One region of the Streptomyces sp. NPDC059142 genome, then DNA from elsewhere that is predicted to be linked to it. Evidence: riboswitches for the same ligand, from Rfam matches in the RefSeq annotation. Region 1 holds a riboswitch; the other holds the start of a gene.
What was found. A riboswitch is a leader RNA that binds a small molecule or an ion and turns the genes downstream of it on or off. The one in region 1 is predicted to bind glycine.

Region 1 (5,611 bases):
GTAGCCCTCGGCGTACTTGTTGGTGAGGACGGAGCCCTGGGCCTCCATGACCGCGACCGGGGCGAAGTTCTCCGAGGCGATCATTTCGAGGGTGGACTGCTGACGGTGGAGTTCGGCGTCGACAGCGGCGGCGACGTCGGGGTCCAGCTCATGGAGTGAGGCGTTCAGAAGCGACTTCGAAGACATCACGGTCCCTGGGGTGTCTTGATGCGGGGTCGGCCGGGTGAGCTGCGTCACGTCAGTTTCCGGAGAACTCTGCGTATTCGTCCGCGGTGAGCAGGTCCTTCGGCTCCTCGGTGACGCGTACCTTGAACAGCCAGCCGCCCTCGAAGGGCGCGGAGTTCACCAGTGAGGGGTCGTCGACGACGTCCTGGTTGGTCTCGGTGACCTCGCCGGTCACCGGGGCGTACAGGTCGCTGACGGACTTGGTGGACTCCAGCTCTCCACAGGTCTCGCCCGCGGTCACCGTCTCACCGACCTCCGGAAGCTGGGCGTACACGACATCGCCGAGGGCGTTGGCCGCGTACTCCGTGATACCGACCGTCGACACACCGTTCTCGGCGGCCGTCAGCCACTCGTGCTCCTTGCTGTAGCGAAGCTGCTGGGGGTTGCTCATGAGCTGAATTCTCCTGTACGCGGGGGAGTGGTGCGGAACGGCTGTCTTGCGGACCGAGACGGCGCCGGGGCGGCACCTGGAGGGCACCGGCACGGCGCCGGGACGGGCGCGCGACCGACCGACGGACGGACGGATGGGACGGGCGGCGGGAGCGCCGGGGTGCCGGACGGCGTCCGGGTCACTTCCGGCGCTGGTAGAAGGGCAGCGCCACGACCTCGTACGGCTCGTGGGAACCGCGGATGTCCACGCCCACCCCCGCCGTACCGGGCGCGGCGTACGCGGCGTCCACGTACGCCATGGCGATCGGCCGGCCCAGCGTCGGCGACGGGGCGCCCGATGTGACCTCGCCCACGACCGCGCCGCCGGCGACCACCGGGTATCCGGAGCGCGGGACGCGGCGGCCCTCGGCGATCAGGCCGACCAGCTTGCGCGGCGGGGCGGACGCGGCGCGCTCGGCGGCGGCCTCCAGCGCCGCGCGGCCGACGAAGGCGCCGCCGTTCGAGGTCTTGTCGAACTTCACGACCCGGCCGAGACCCGCGTCGAACGGGGTGAGCGCGGTGGACAGCTCGTTCCCGTACAGCGGCATGCCCGCCTCCAGCCGGAGGGTGTCACGGCAGGAGAGCCCGCAGGGCACCAGCCCGACCCCCGCGCCTGCCTCGGTGAGCGCCTTCCACAGCTCCTCCGCGTGCCGGGGCTCCACGAAGAGCTCGAAGCCGTCCTCCCCGGTGTAGCCGGTCCGCGCGATCAGGGCGGGGACCCCGGCGACGGTGCCGGGCAGGCCCGCGTAGTACTTGAGCCCGTCCAGGTCGGCGTCGGTCAGCGCCTTCAGGATGCCGGGGGACTCCGGACCCTGGACGGCGAGCAGCGCGTACGCGTCGCGGTCGTCCCGTACGGCGGCGTCGAACCCCGTCGCGCGGGCGGTCAGCGCGTCCAGGACCGTCTGCGCGTTGGAGGCGTTGGCGACGACCATGTACGTGTCGTCGCCGAGGCGATAGACGATCAGGTCGTCCAGGATCCCGCCGTCCTCCTGGCAGATCATCGTGTAGCGGGCCCGGCCGGTGGCCACGGCGCCGATGTTGCCGACGAGCGCGTGGTCCAGGAGGCGTCCGGCGTCCGGTCCGGTGACGGTGATCTCGCCCATGTGGGAGAGGTCGAAGAGCCCGGCGCGGGTGCGGACGGCGGTGTGCTCGTCCCGCTCGCTGCCGTAGCGCAGCGGCATGTCCCAGCCGGCGAAGTCGGTCATGGTCGCGCCCAGCGCGCGGTGCGTGGCGTCGAGGGCGGTACGGCGCGGGGTGCTGCTCGGGGGGACATGGCTCATCGGTGTGGCTCCCAGGGCATGACGGCGAGGACGGTCCTCCCCATCTGTCATCGGAACCTGAGAGGTTCATCACGACCCCGCGTATGGAGGGCATGACTTGCACCTTGGGTGGAGCCGCGACGACGCGGCCCGCTTTTCAGATCTGCCTCATCCACGCGGTACGGGGCCTGAGAGATTCAAGGGAGGAACTTGCTCCTTCGGCGCCCGGCGCACACGGTGACCGGGACTCTCCCGCGCGGATTCAAACGGCCGGTATGCAGTTGGCGGGCACATCATCGCACGGGCCGCCGCGGAGTGGGGCGGCCGGTCACCACGCCGTCGCGCGGATGACCGGACGCGGCGCGGGTACGGGTGAGAAGCTTGCGGGACATTACCAAGTCTTTACACTCCATGGGCAAGAGTCATGGGCCAGACGGACTGAGCTGACACGGACTGAGCTGACAGGGGGACGGCGATGATCTCGCAGGGGTCCGGCGCGTGCGCCACGACCGCGGGTGTGCCCGCACAGCAGGGCGTGAGACCGGTCGGGGACGGCCCGGCGGTGAGAGGCCCCGGGGCGGTGGGCGCGCCCGCCGCGACCGTCCCCGTCGCGCCCGCCGTGCGCGATCTGCGGGGGCTGGGGCCCGGAGGGGGCCCGGACGGTCTCGTCTTCGACGCCGGTGACCTCGTCGTCGTCTCCGGGCTGCCCGGCAGCGGCAAGTCCACGCTGATCCGGCGGGCCGCGCAGGGCGGCGGCATCGACTCCCAGGACGCGCGGGACCGCTGGGCCCGGCTGATGCCGCCCGCGCTGCCGTACGCCGTCTACCGCCCCCTCGTACGAACGGCGCACTACGCGGGGCTCCGGCGCGCGCTGGGCTCCGGAGCGAGCCTGGTCGTGCACGACTGCGGTACGCAGGCCTGGGTACGGCGCTGGCTCGCCCGGGAGGCCCGTACGCGCGGGCGCCGGCTGCATCTGCTCCTGCTGGACGTGGCGCCCGAGACCGCCAGGGAGGGCCAGCGCGAGCGCGGCCGGGGCGTCTCCGGATACGCCTTCGCACGCCACCGCGGCGCGGTCCGCCGGCTGCTCTCGGACGCCGAGACGGGCCGGCTCCCCGCCGGATGCGCCTCGGCCGTGCTGCTGGACCGGGACGCGGCGGGCGCGCTGGAGCGCATCGCCTTCTTAACCGAGCCGCACACCGATTGACGGAGCCGCCCCCGGTCACCGCCCACCCGGTGACCCACCGCGGGCGGCGCACCCCGCGGCCTGCGGCGTTAGGGTGCTGCCGCAGGGTCCTGGGCGGACGGGGTGGAGAGGTACACAGTGGTGAACACAGCATGGCCGGGCAACGAGCTGGAAGAGGTGCTCACCGCCTCGCTCGGCAACGACGCGGCGGGCGGACGGCTGGTCGAGGTGCTCGGACGCAGCGAGATCTGGGTGCCGCTGCCCAACGGCGGCGGCCCCGACAGCCCCGCGCTCGACCTGCCGACGGTGGAGATCGACGGCGCACCGTACGTCCCGGTCTTCAGCTCGCACCAGCAGTTCCTCAGTTGCGTCGGCGACCACATGGCGTTCACCGTCGCGCCCGCCCGCGAGTTCGCCCGCGGACTGCCGCCGCAGCTCGGCATCGCGATCAACCCCGGCGGAGCGGTCGGGGTACCCCTCCCGCCGCTCGCCGTCGCCGAACTCTGCCGGGTGGGGCGCACCCCGCTCGACGGACCGGCCAGCGGGGGCCGCGTCCGGCTCTTCCAGCCGGACTGGAAGGAGGACCCGGTCGACTTCCTCTCCGCCGCCGCGGCCGAGTTCGGGGCGACGGGCACGGTGGCCACCGCCCGCCGCGCGCTCGCCAGCGTCGAGGGCGAGCCCCCGGTCCTCTTCATCGGCGTCCAGCTCTCCTCCTGGGAGGCCGCCGACCGCAACGCGCCGATGGACGCGCTCGGCCGCGCGCTCGGCCGGGTCCCGGTGGCCTGGCCGGTCAACCTCCTCCTGCTCGACCTGACCCAGGACCCGGTCGGCGAGTGGATGCTGGCGAAGGTCAGGCCCTTCTACGAACGGGCGTAGCCGTAGCCGGAAGCGCGGGGCCGGAAGCGCGGGGCGGCGGCCGGCGCCCCGCACCGGGTGCCGGGCCCGTCCGCCGGCTCCGTACCGCACTCCGTGTCCCATCCGGGACCTGACCGGAGGGGTACGACCGGCCGGGGCGGGTATGACCCGTAGTCGCGGGCGCGTCGCCGCTCCGGTCACCGGACGGTTCACGGGGCGTACGCGGTGGAAGGACACGGGGCTCGCGCGGTGGAGAACCGGCCGTACCGCGCCTCCCGCCTATGCGGCACGCGCACCCGCCGTCAAGTCGGTGTCAGGCCAGCCGCCTAAGCTGGTTTGATGGCCTGGCCGGCGCACCGCGCGGCGCCGGGGAGCGGGACGAATGGTGGATCGAAGAGGGGCGGGACCCAGAGTGAGCGCGTCAGGCACCGCGGCGGCCGGGCAGGTCGAGCACATGCTGCGCCAGGTGACGCCGGGACGGTACGACGCGTACGAGGCACTGCTCCAGGCCCTCGCCGACGACAGCGTCTGGATGCTGCTCTGGCACGGTCAGGCCGGTTCGCCCGACGCCCAGTACGGCAACATGGAGGTCGACGGGCTCGGCTACGCGCCCTGCGTCACCTCCGCCCAGGAGCTGTCCGCCAGCGGCTGGACCCGGGCCCATGAGGTGGTTTCCGGCCGCGACATCGCCCGCGCCCTCTTCCCGGACCGCTGGGGGATCTGGCTCAATCCGCATGCGCCCGGCGGCGGCCTCGGCATCCCGTGGCTGGACCTGCGCCGGATCGCCACCGGCCTCGACCGGATGCCCGCGGGGCCGCTGCGGCTCTCCGAGCCGGCCATCCAACTCCCGCAGTTCTACGCCCTGCTCACGCAGAACGCGCACCGCACCCCCGCCGTGCGCTCGCTGCGCCGCGCCTGGGTGCAGCCGGCGCTGGGCGCCCCGTACCTGGCGATCGGCCTCGACCTGTACGACACGAGCCCGGCCTCCGTCGACTCCGTACGCGCGATGATGCGCCAGTCGATCGGCGCCGTCCCCGAGGGGCTGCCGGTCTCCACCGTCGCCATGTCCGACGAGTACGACCCGGTCACGATGTGGCTGCGCGTCAACTCCCGCCCGTTCTACGACCGGGAGGCGCACGCGGCGCACGCGGCGCCCGTCCAGTCCTCCGGTTACGGCTATCCGCCCCCTGCCTCTCGCGCATACTGAACGCTCCACGGGGGAGGAACGGGTGGGGCACGCATGCCCGTTCTGGTGGATTCTGACGGATTGGTGATCGGTCTCGTCCGTTGAGGCCGAAGTCGTGTCCGTATAACGGTAACCCTCTGATCGCATCACGGTTGAGCAAACATTCCCGGATGGGGCTGGCGGGTGATCGCGATAGGGCTGAAGACTCCCTCCAGCAGGTGGCATCGGCACGTATGTGCGAGCGATGTGCGGGCGACGCGCTGACAGAAGCGGATCGCCCGAACCGGGGGGACCACCATGCGACATCAATGAAGTGAACGAGCCGCTACAGCGGCGGGCACAGGCCGGCCACCCGTCGGCCGAGAGGGGTCTCCAGCGCAATGACGGCACCTATCGAGACCACCGGGTCGGCGGCGCAAGCGCAGCCGGAAGCGGTGCTGGAAGGCGCCGGGGGCAAGCAGATCGAGGGCCGCT
Region 2 (5,611 bases), on a different contig from region 1:
CCTCGCAGAAGCGGTCGATCTCGTTCAGATCCTCGCTCTCGGTGGGCTCGATCATCAGCGTGCCCGCCACGGGGAACGACATCGTCGGCGCGTGGAAGCCGTAGTCGATCAGACGCTTCGCGATGTCGTCGACGCTGACACCGGTGGCCTTGGAGAGCGGCCGCAGATCCACGATGCACTCGTGCGCCACCAGCCCGTGGGGACCGGTGTAGAGCACGGGGAAGTGCGGCTCCAGGCGCTTGGCGATGTAGTTGGCGGCGAGCACGGCGACCTGCGTCGCGCGCTTGAGCCCCTCGCCGCCCATCAGCCGGACGTACGCCCAGGAGATCGGGAGTATGCCCGCCGAACCCCACGGCGCCGCCGAGATGGGCCCGACGCCCGTCTCGGGCCCGGCGGCCGGCTGGAGCGGGTGGTTGGGCAGGTACGGGGCGAGGTGCGCCCGTACGCCGACGGGGCCGACGCCGGGGCCGCCGCCGCCGTGCGGGATGCAGAAGGTCTTGTGCAGGTTGAGGTGCGAGACGTCGGAGCCGAACCGGCCCGGCTTCGCCAGCCCGACCAGCGCGTTCAGGTTGGCGCCGTCGACGTACACCTGACCGCCCGCGTCGTGCACCGCGGCGCAGATGTCGCCGATGTGCTCCTCGAACACCCCGTGCGTGGACGGGTAGGTGACCATCAGGACGGACAGCTCCGCACCGTACTGCTCGATCTTGGCGTGCAGGTCCTCGACGTCGACGTCGCCGTCCTCGCGGGTCTTCACGACGACGACCCGCATCCCGGCCATGACCGCGCTCGCCGCGTTCGTGCCGTGCGCGGAGGACGGGATGAGGCAGACGGTGCGCCCGGTCTCGCCGTTGGCCCGGTGGTAGGCCCGTACGGCGAGCAGCCCGGCCAGCTCGCCCTGCGATCCGGCGTTGGGCTGGAGGGAGACCGCGTCGTACCCGGTGACCTCGGCGAGCCGCTCCTCCAGCTCACGGATGAGCGTCAGATAGCCCTGCGCCTGCTCGGCCGGCGCGAAGGGGTGCAGCGCGCCGAACTCGGGCCAGGTGACCGGCTCCATCTCGGTGGTCGCGTTCAGCTTCATCGTGCAGGAGCCGAGCGGGATCATGCCGCGGTCCAGCGCGTAGTCACGGTCGGCCAGGCGGCGCAGGTAGCGCAGCATCGCGGTCTCGGAGCGGTGCTCGTGGAAGACCGGGTGCGTCAGGAAGTCGCCGGTGCGCAGCAGCGCGCCGGGCAGCGCGTCCTCGGTGGCGGCGTCCAGCGCGTCGACGTCGCCCCGGACACCGAACGCCGTCCACACGGCGGCGAGCTGTGCGCGGCCGGTGGTCTCGTCGCAGGCCATGGAGACCTGGTCGGCGTCGACCTGGCGGAGGTTGACCCCGCCCTCGCGGGCGGCGGCGACGATCTCGGCGGCCCGGCCCGGGACGCGCACGGTGAGGGTGTCGAAGTAGCCGCCGTGCACGGTCTCGACGCCCCCGGCGCGCAGCCCCGCGGCGAGCACCGCCGCGTACCGGTGGGTGCGCAGCGCGATGGAGCGCAGCCCGTCGGGGCCGTGGTAGACCGCGTACATCCCGGCCATGACGGCGAGGAGGACCTGAGCGGTGCAGATGTTGCTGGTGGCCTTCTCGCGGCGGATGTGCTGCTCGCGGGTCTGGAGCGCGAGCCGGTACGCCTTGTGGCCGTCGGCGTCGACGGAGACCCCGACGAGGCGCCCGGGGAGGCTGCGCGCGAACTTCTCCCGCACGGCCATGTAGCCGGCGTGCGGTCCGCCGAAGCCCATGGGGACGCCGAAGCGCTGGGTCGTGCCGACGGCGATGTCGGCGCCCAGCTCACCGGGCGGGGTGAGGAGCGTCAGCGCGAGCAGATCGGCGGCGACGGTGACGACCGCGCCCAGCTCGTGCGCCCGCTCGATCACGGGCCGGAGGTCCCGTACGGCCCCGGAGGCGCCCGGGTACGGGAGCAGCACCCCGAAGACGCCGCGCTCGGCGGCCTCGGCGGGGATGCCCTCGGCGAGGTCGGCGACGACGACCTCGACACCGGTCGGTTCGGCGCGGGTGCGGATCACGGCGATGGTCTGGGGCAGGGTGTCGGCGTCGACCAGGAAGACCCCGCCCTTGACCTTGCCGACGCGCCGGGAGAGCGCCATGGCCTCCGCGGCGGCCGTGGACTCGTCCAGCAGCGAGGCGCCGGAGGTCGGCAGTCCGGTCAGCTCGGCGACGACAGTCTGGAAGTTGAGCAGCGCCTCCAGCCGCCCCTGGGAGATCTCGGGCTGGTAGGGCGTGTACGCGGTGTACCAGGCCGGGTTCTCCATCACGTTGCGCAGGATCACCGGCGGGGTGAAGGTGCCGTAGTAGCCCAGCCCGATCATCGGCGCGAGCACCTGGTTGCGGTCGGCGAGCGCACGCAGCTCGGCCAGGACCTCGGCCTCGGTACGGGCGTCGGGGAGGTTCAGCGCCTCCGCGCTCTTGATCGCGTCGGGCACCGCGGCGGCGGTCAGCTCGTCGAGCGAGCCGTAGCCGACCTGCGCGAGCATCTTCGCCTGCGCCCCCGCGTCGGGGCCGATATGACGCTGTTCGAAGGGGATGCCGCGCTCCAGGCGGGCGAGCGGGGTGCGGTGGGCGTTCATATGCGGAGGCCTCCTGGTCTGCCACGACCTGCGGGGGCACCTAGACGCGGGTGCCCGGAACGGCCTCCCCCTCTGTCATCTCGACCTGAGAGCTTCACCGGTCCGCCGTAAGGCGGTCCGGCTTTCACCGTCGGTGAGAGCGGCTGCCGTAGGGTCCGGCGTCCGCCCTGCTTTCCAGAGTGACCTCGTCCGCGCGGTACGGGGGCCTGAGAGATTCCGGGGAGGATTTGCTCCTTCGGCGCCTCCGGTGGGCTCACCGGAGGACTCTCCCGCACGGGGTCAGCAGCCGCTTGCCAGCCTACCAGCGGGATCTTCCGGGCGACTTTCGAGTGGCCGTCGCCCGGTTTCTGCACTTTTGTAGGGGTGACGAGCAGTCGCGACCCGCTGGAGGGACCGTGGAGACCGATATCGATCCGCGCAGCCTGATAGGACGCAAGGCGTTCGACCGTGAGGGGCGCAAGCTCGGCACGGTCGACGAGGTCTATCTCGACGACGCCACCGGCATCCCCGAATGGGCCGCCGTCCGCACCGGGCTCTTCAGCCGTGACGCGTTCGTCCCCCTCGCCCCCAGCACCCTGGTGGCGGAGGGGCTGCGGGTGCCGTTCGAGCGAGCCCTGATCAAGGACGCCCCCGATTTCGGTGTCGGCCGCCATCTCTCCCCCGAGCAGGAGCTCCAGCTCTACCACCACTACGGCCTCGCCCTCCCGTCCCCGGACCCGCCGGAGGGGCCCGCGGCCCTCTCGGACCGGGACTCCGAGCGGAACTTCGGTCGGCTGGCGGGCCAGGACGACTGACGCGGCTCGTCCGTCCCGGGCACCAGGGGCAGCGGCTCGGAGAGTTCCAGATCGGGATCGTCGGCCCAGAACGTCCGCACCCACCCGGGGGTGGACCCGGGCTCCTCGAACCGTACGGTGACCCTCCGCAGCCCGCTGCCCTGCACCCAGCCGGGGCCGAACTCGGCATGGAGCACATCGTGTCCGGCCGGGAACCGGCGCTCCTCGGACGGCTCGGAAGCCCCCACCGCCCCGAACGGCCCGGTCAAGGGCGGTGCCCCCGCCCCGGCCGCCGGCGACGCCCCCTCCCGCGGTGCGTGCCCCTCCCCCGCGCCGCCCTCCGCGGCGGCGTCCCGCCCCTCCCCGTCGGCCGGACCGGCGTGCTCCGCCGCCTCCCGCTCGCGGGCGGCGGCCTGGGCGAAGAGATCCTCCTGTGTGAAGTCGGCGAGCCCCGTCACCCCCACCCCGAGCAGCCTCACGCCGCCCGTGGTGTCCACGGACTCCAGGAGGCGCCCGGCGGCCTCCCGCACCACTCCCGGGTCGTCCGTGGGGCCTCTGAGCGTCTCCGAGCGGGTCAGCGTGGAGAAGTCGTACCTGCGCACCTTGAGGACCACGGTCCGCCCGGAGTGCCCGGAGTCCCGCAGCCGCCGTACGCACCGCTCCGCGAGCCGGTCCACCTCCGTACGCACCCGAACCCGGTCGTGCAGGTCGGTGTCGAAGGTGTCCTCGACCGACACGGACTTGGCCTCACGCTCGGACACCACCGGCCGCTCGTCGTGCCCCCGCGCCATCCGGTACAGCGACGTCCCGTGCGCCCTGCCCAGCAGCCGTACCAGCTCGTCCTCGCCCGCCTCGGCGAGGTCAGAGACCGTCGTCATCCCGGCCCGGCGCAGATGCTCGCCCGTCGTGGGCCCCACCCCGGGGAGGGTCCGTACCGTCATGGGTCCCAACAGCTCGCGCTCCGTGCCGGGCTCTATCAGGACCAGCCCGTCCGGCTTGGCCTGCTCGGAGCCGATCTTCGCGAGCATCTTGGAGCCGGCGAGCCCCACCGAGCCGCTGAGCCCGGTCAGCTCCTTGATGTCCCGGCGCAGCCGCTCCCCCGCGGCGAGCGCCGAGGCCGTGTCATGGGCCGAGCCGCCCGCTTCCAGGTCCACGAACGCCTCGTCCAGGCTGAGCGGCTCCACGAGCGGCGACAGCCCGCGCAGCAGCCCCATCACCTGCTCGCTGACCGCGCGGTAGAGCGTGAAGCGCGGCACGAGGTACGCCGCGTTCGGCGCGAGGCGTCTGGCCTGGGCCATCGGCATCGCCGAGTGCACCCCGAACCGTCGCGCCTCGTACGACGCCGTCGAGACCACGCCGCGCGGGCCCAGACCGCCGACGACCACCGGTTTCCCGCGCAGACTCGGCTTCGCCGCCTGCTCTGCCGCGGCGAAGAAGGCATCCATGTCCAGGTGCAGGACGGTCGGAGCGGTTCTCACACCACTGATGCTGCCTCACGCCACTGACAATCGGCCCGGAACACAGCCGCCCACGGGGCCGGTCGGCCGGAAAGGGCCCGGTCAGACGGCCCGGTCACGGCGCCGCCGTGCCAGTTCGTCGGCGGGGTTGTTCCCGACCAGCGTCTCGCCGGTGTCGATCCGCTCCCCGTGGAGCTGGGAGAGCGCGGCCTCGACGTCCCGCCACACCACGCCCACCGCGATCCCGAAGACCCCTTGGCCACCCTGGAGCAGGCTGACCACCTCGTCGGGCGAGGAGCACTCGTGGACCGTGGCACCGTCGCTCATCAGCGTCATCCGGTCCAGGTCACGGAAGCCGCGGTCCCGCAGGTGCTGGACCGCCGCCCGGATGTTCTGGAGCCCGACCCCGGTGTCCAGGAACCGCTTCACGATCTTGAGGACGACCACGTCCCGGAAGCTGTAGAGCCGCTGTGTGCCCGACCCGTACGCGGGCCGCACACTCGGCTCGACCAGCCCCGTACGCGCCCAGTAGTCCAACTGGCGGTACGTGATGCCCGCCGCCGCACAGGCGGTGGGACCGCGATATCCGACCGTCTCCGCTCCGGGGTCGGGCGCGCTGCTGTGAAGCGGATACGGACCGCCCGCCGCCGTACCGTCGCCGCTGCTTCTCACGCCGACCCTCCGTCCTTGACCTGCCCTGTCGAAGGTAGGCAGTCACCCGGGGTGCGTCAACGATCGCCACACTCGCCACGCCGGGT

Region 2: linked by a shared signal. The riboswitch ahead of gcvP (aminomethyl-transferring glycine dehydrogenase) and the one ahead of gcvT (glycine cleavage system aminomethyltransferase GcvT) in region 1 are both predicted to bind glycine.

The regions. Positions count from the first base shown of each region.
Region 1 is NZ_JBHZDA010000056.1:25,506-31,116, reverse strand. It holds gene glyA (serine hydroxymethyltransferase) at 1-186, opposite strand, end outside; gene gcvH (glycine cleavage system protein GcvH) at 239-616, opposite strand; gene gcvT (glycine cleavage system aminomethyltransferase GcvT) at 795-1,934, opposite strand; glycine riboswitch at 2,081-2,178, opposite strand; gene ACFXPK_RS20605 (AAA family ATPase) at 2,389-3,117, shown strand; gene ACFXPK_RS20600 (enhanced serine sensitivity protein SseB) at 3,238-3,972, shown strand; gene ACFXPK_RS20595 (enhanced serine sensitivity protein SseB C-terminal domain-containing protein) at 4,364-5,158, shown strand; gene ACFXPK_RS20590 (ABC transporter permease) at 5,518-5,611, shown strand, end outside.
Region 2 is NZ_JBHZDA010000125.1:8,281-13,891, reverse strand. It holds gene gcvP (aminomethyl-transferring glycine dehydrogenase) at 1-2,623, opposite strand, end outside; glycine riboswitch at 2,808-2,905, opposite strand; gene ACFXPK_RS29815 (PRC-barrel domain-containing protein) at 3,019-3,417, shown strand; gene ACFXPK_RS29810 (DNA polymerase IV) at 3,312-4,874, opposite strand; gene ACFXPK_RS29805 (MerR family transcriptional regulator) at 4,956-5,525, opposite strand.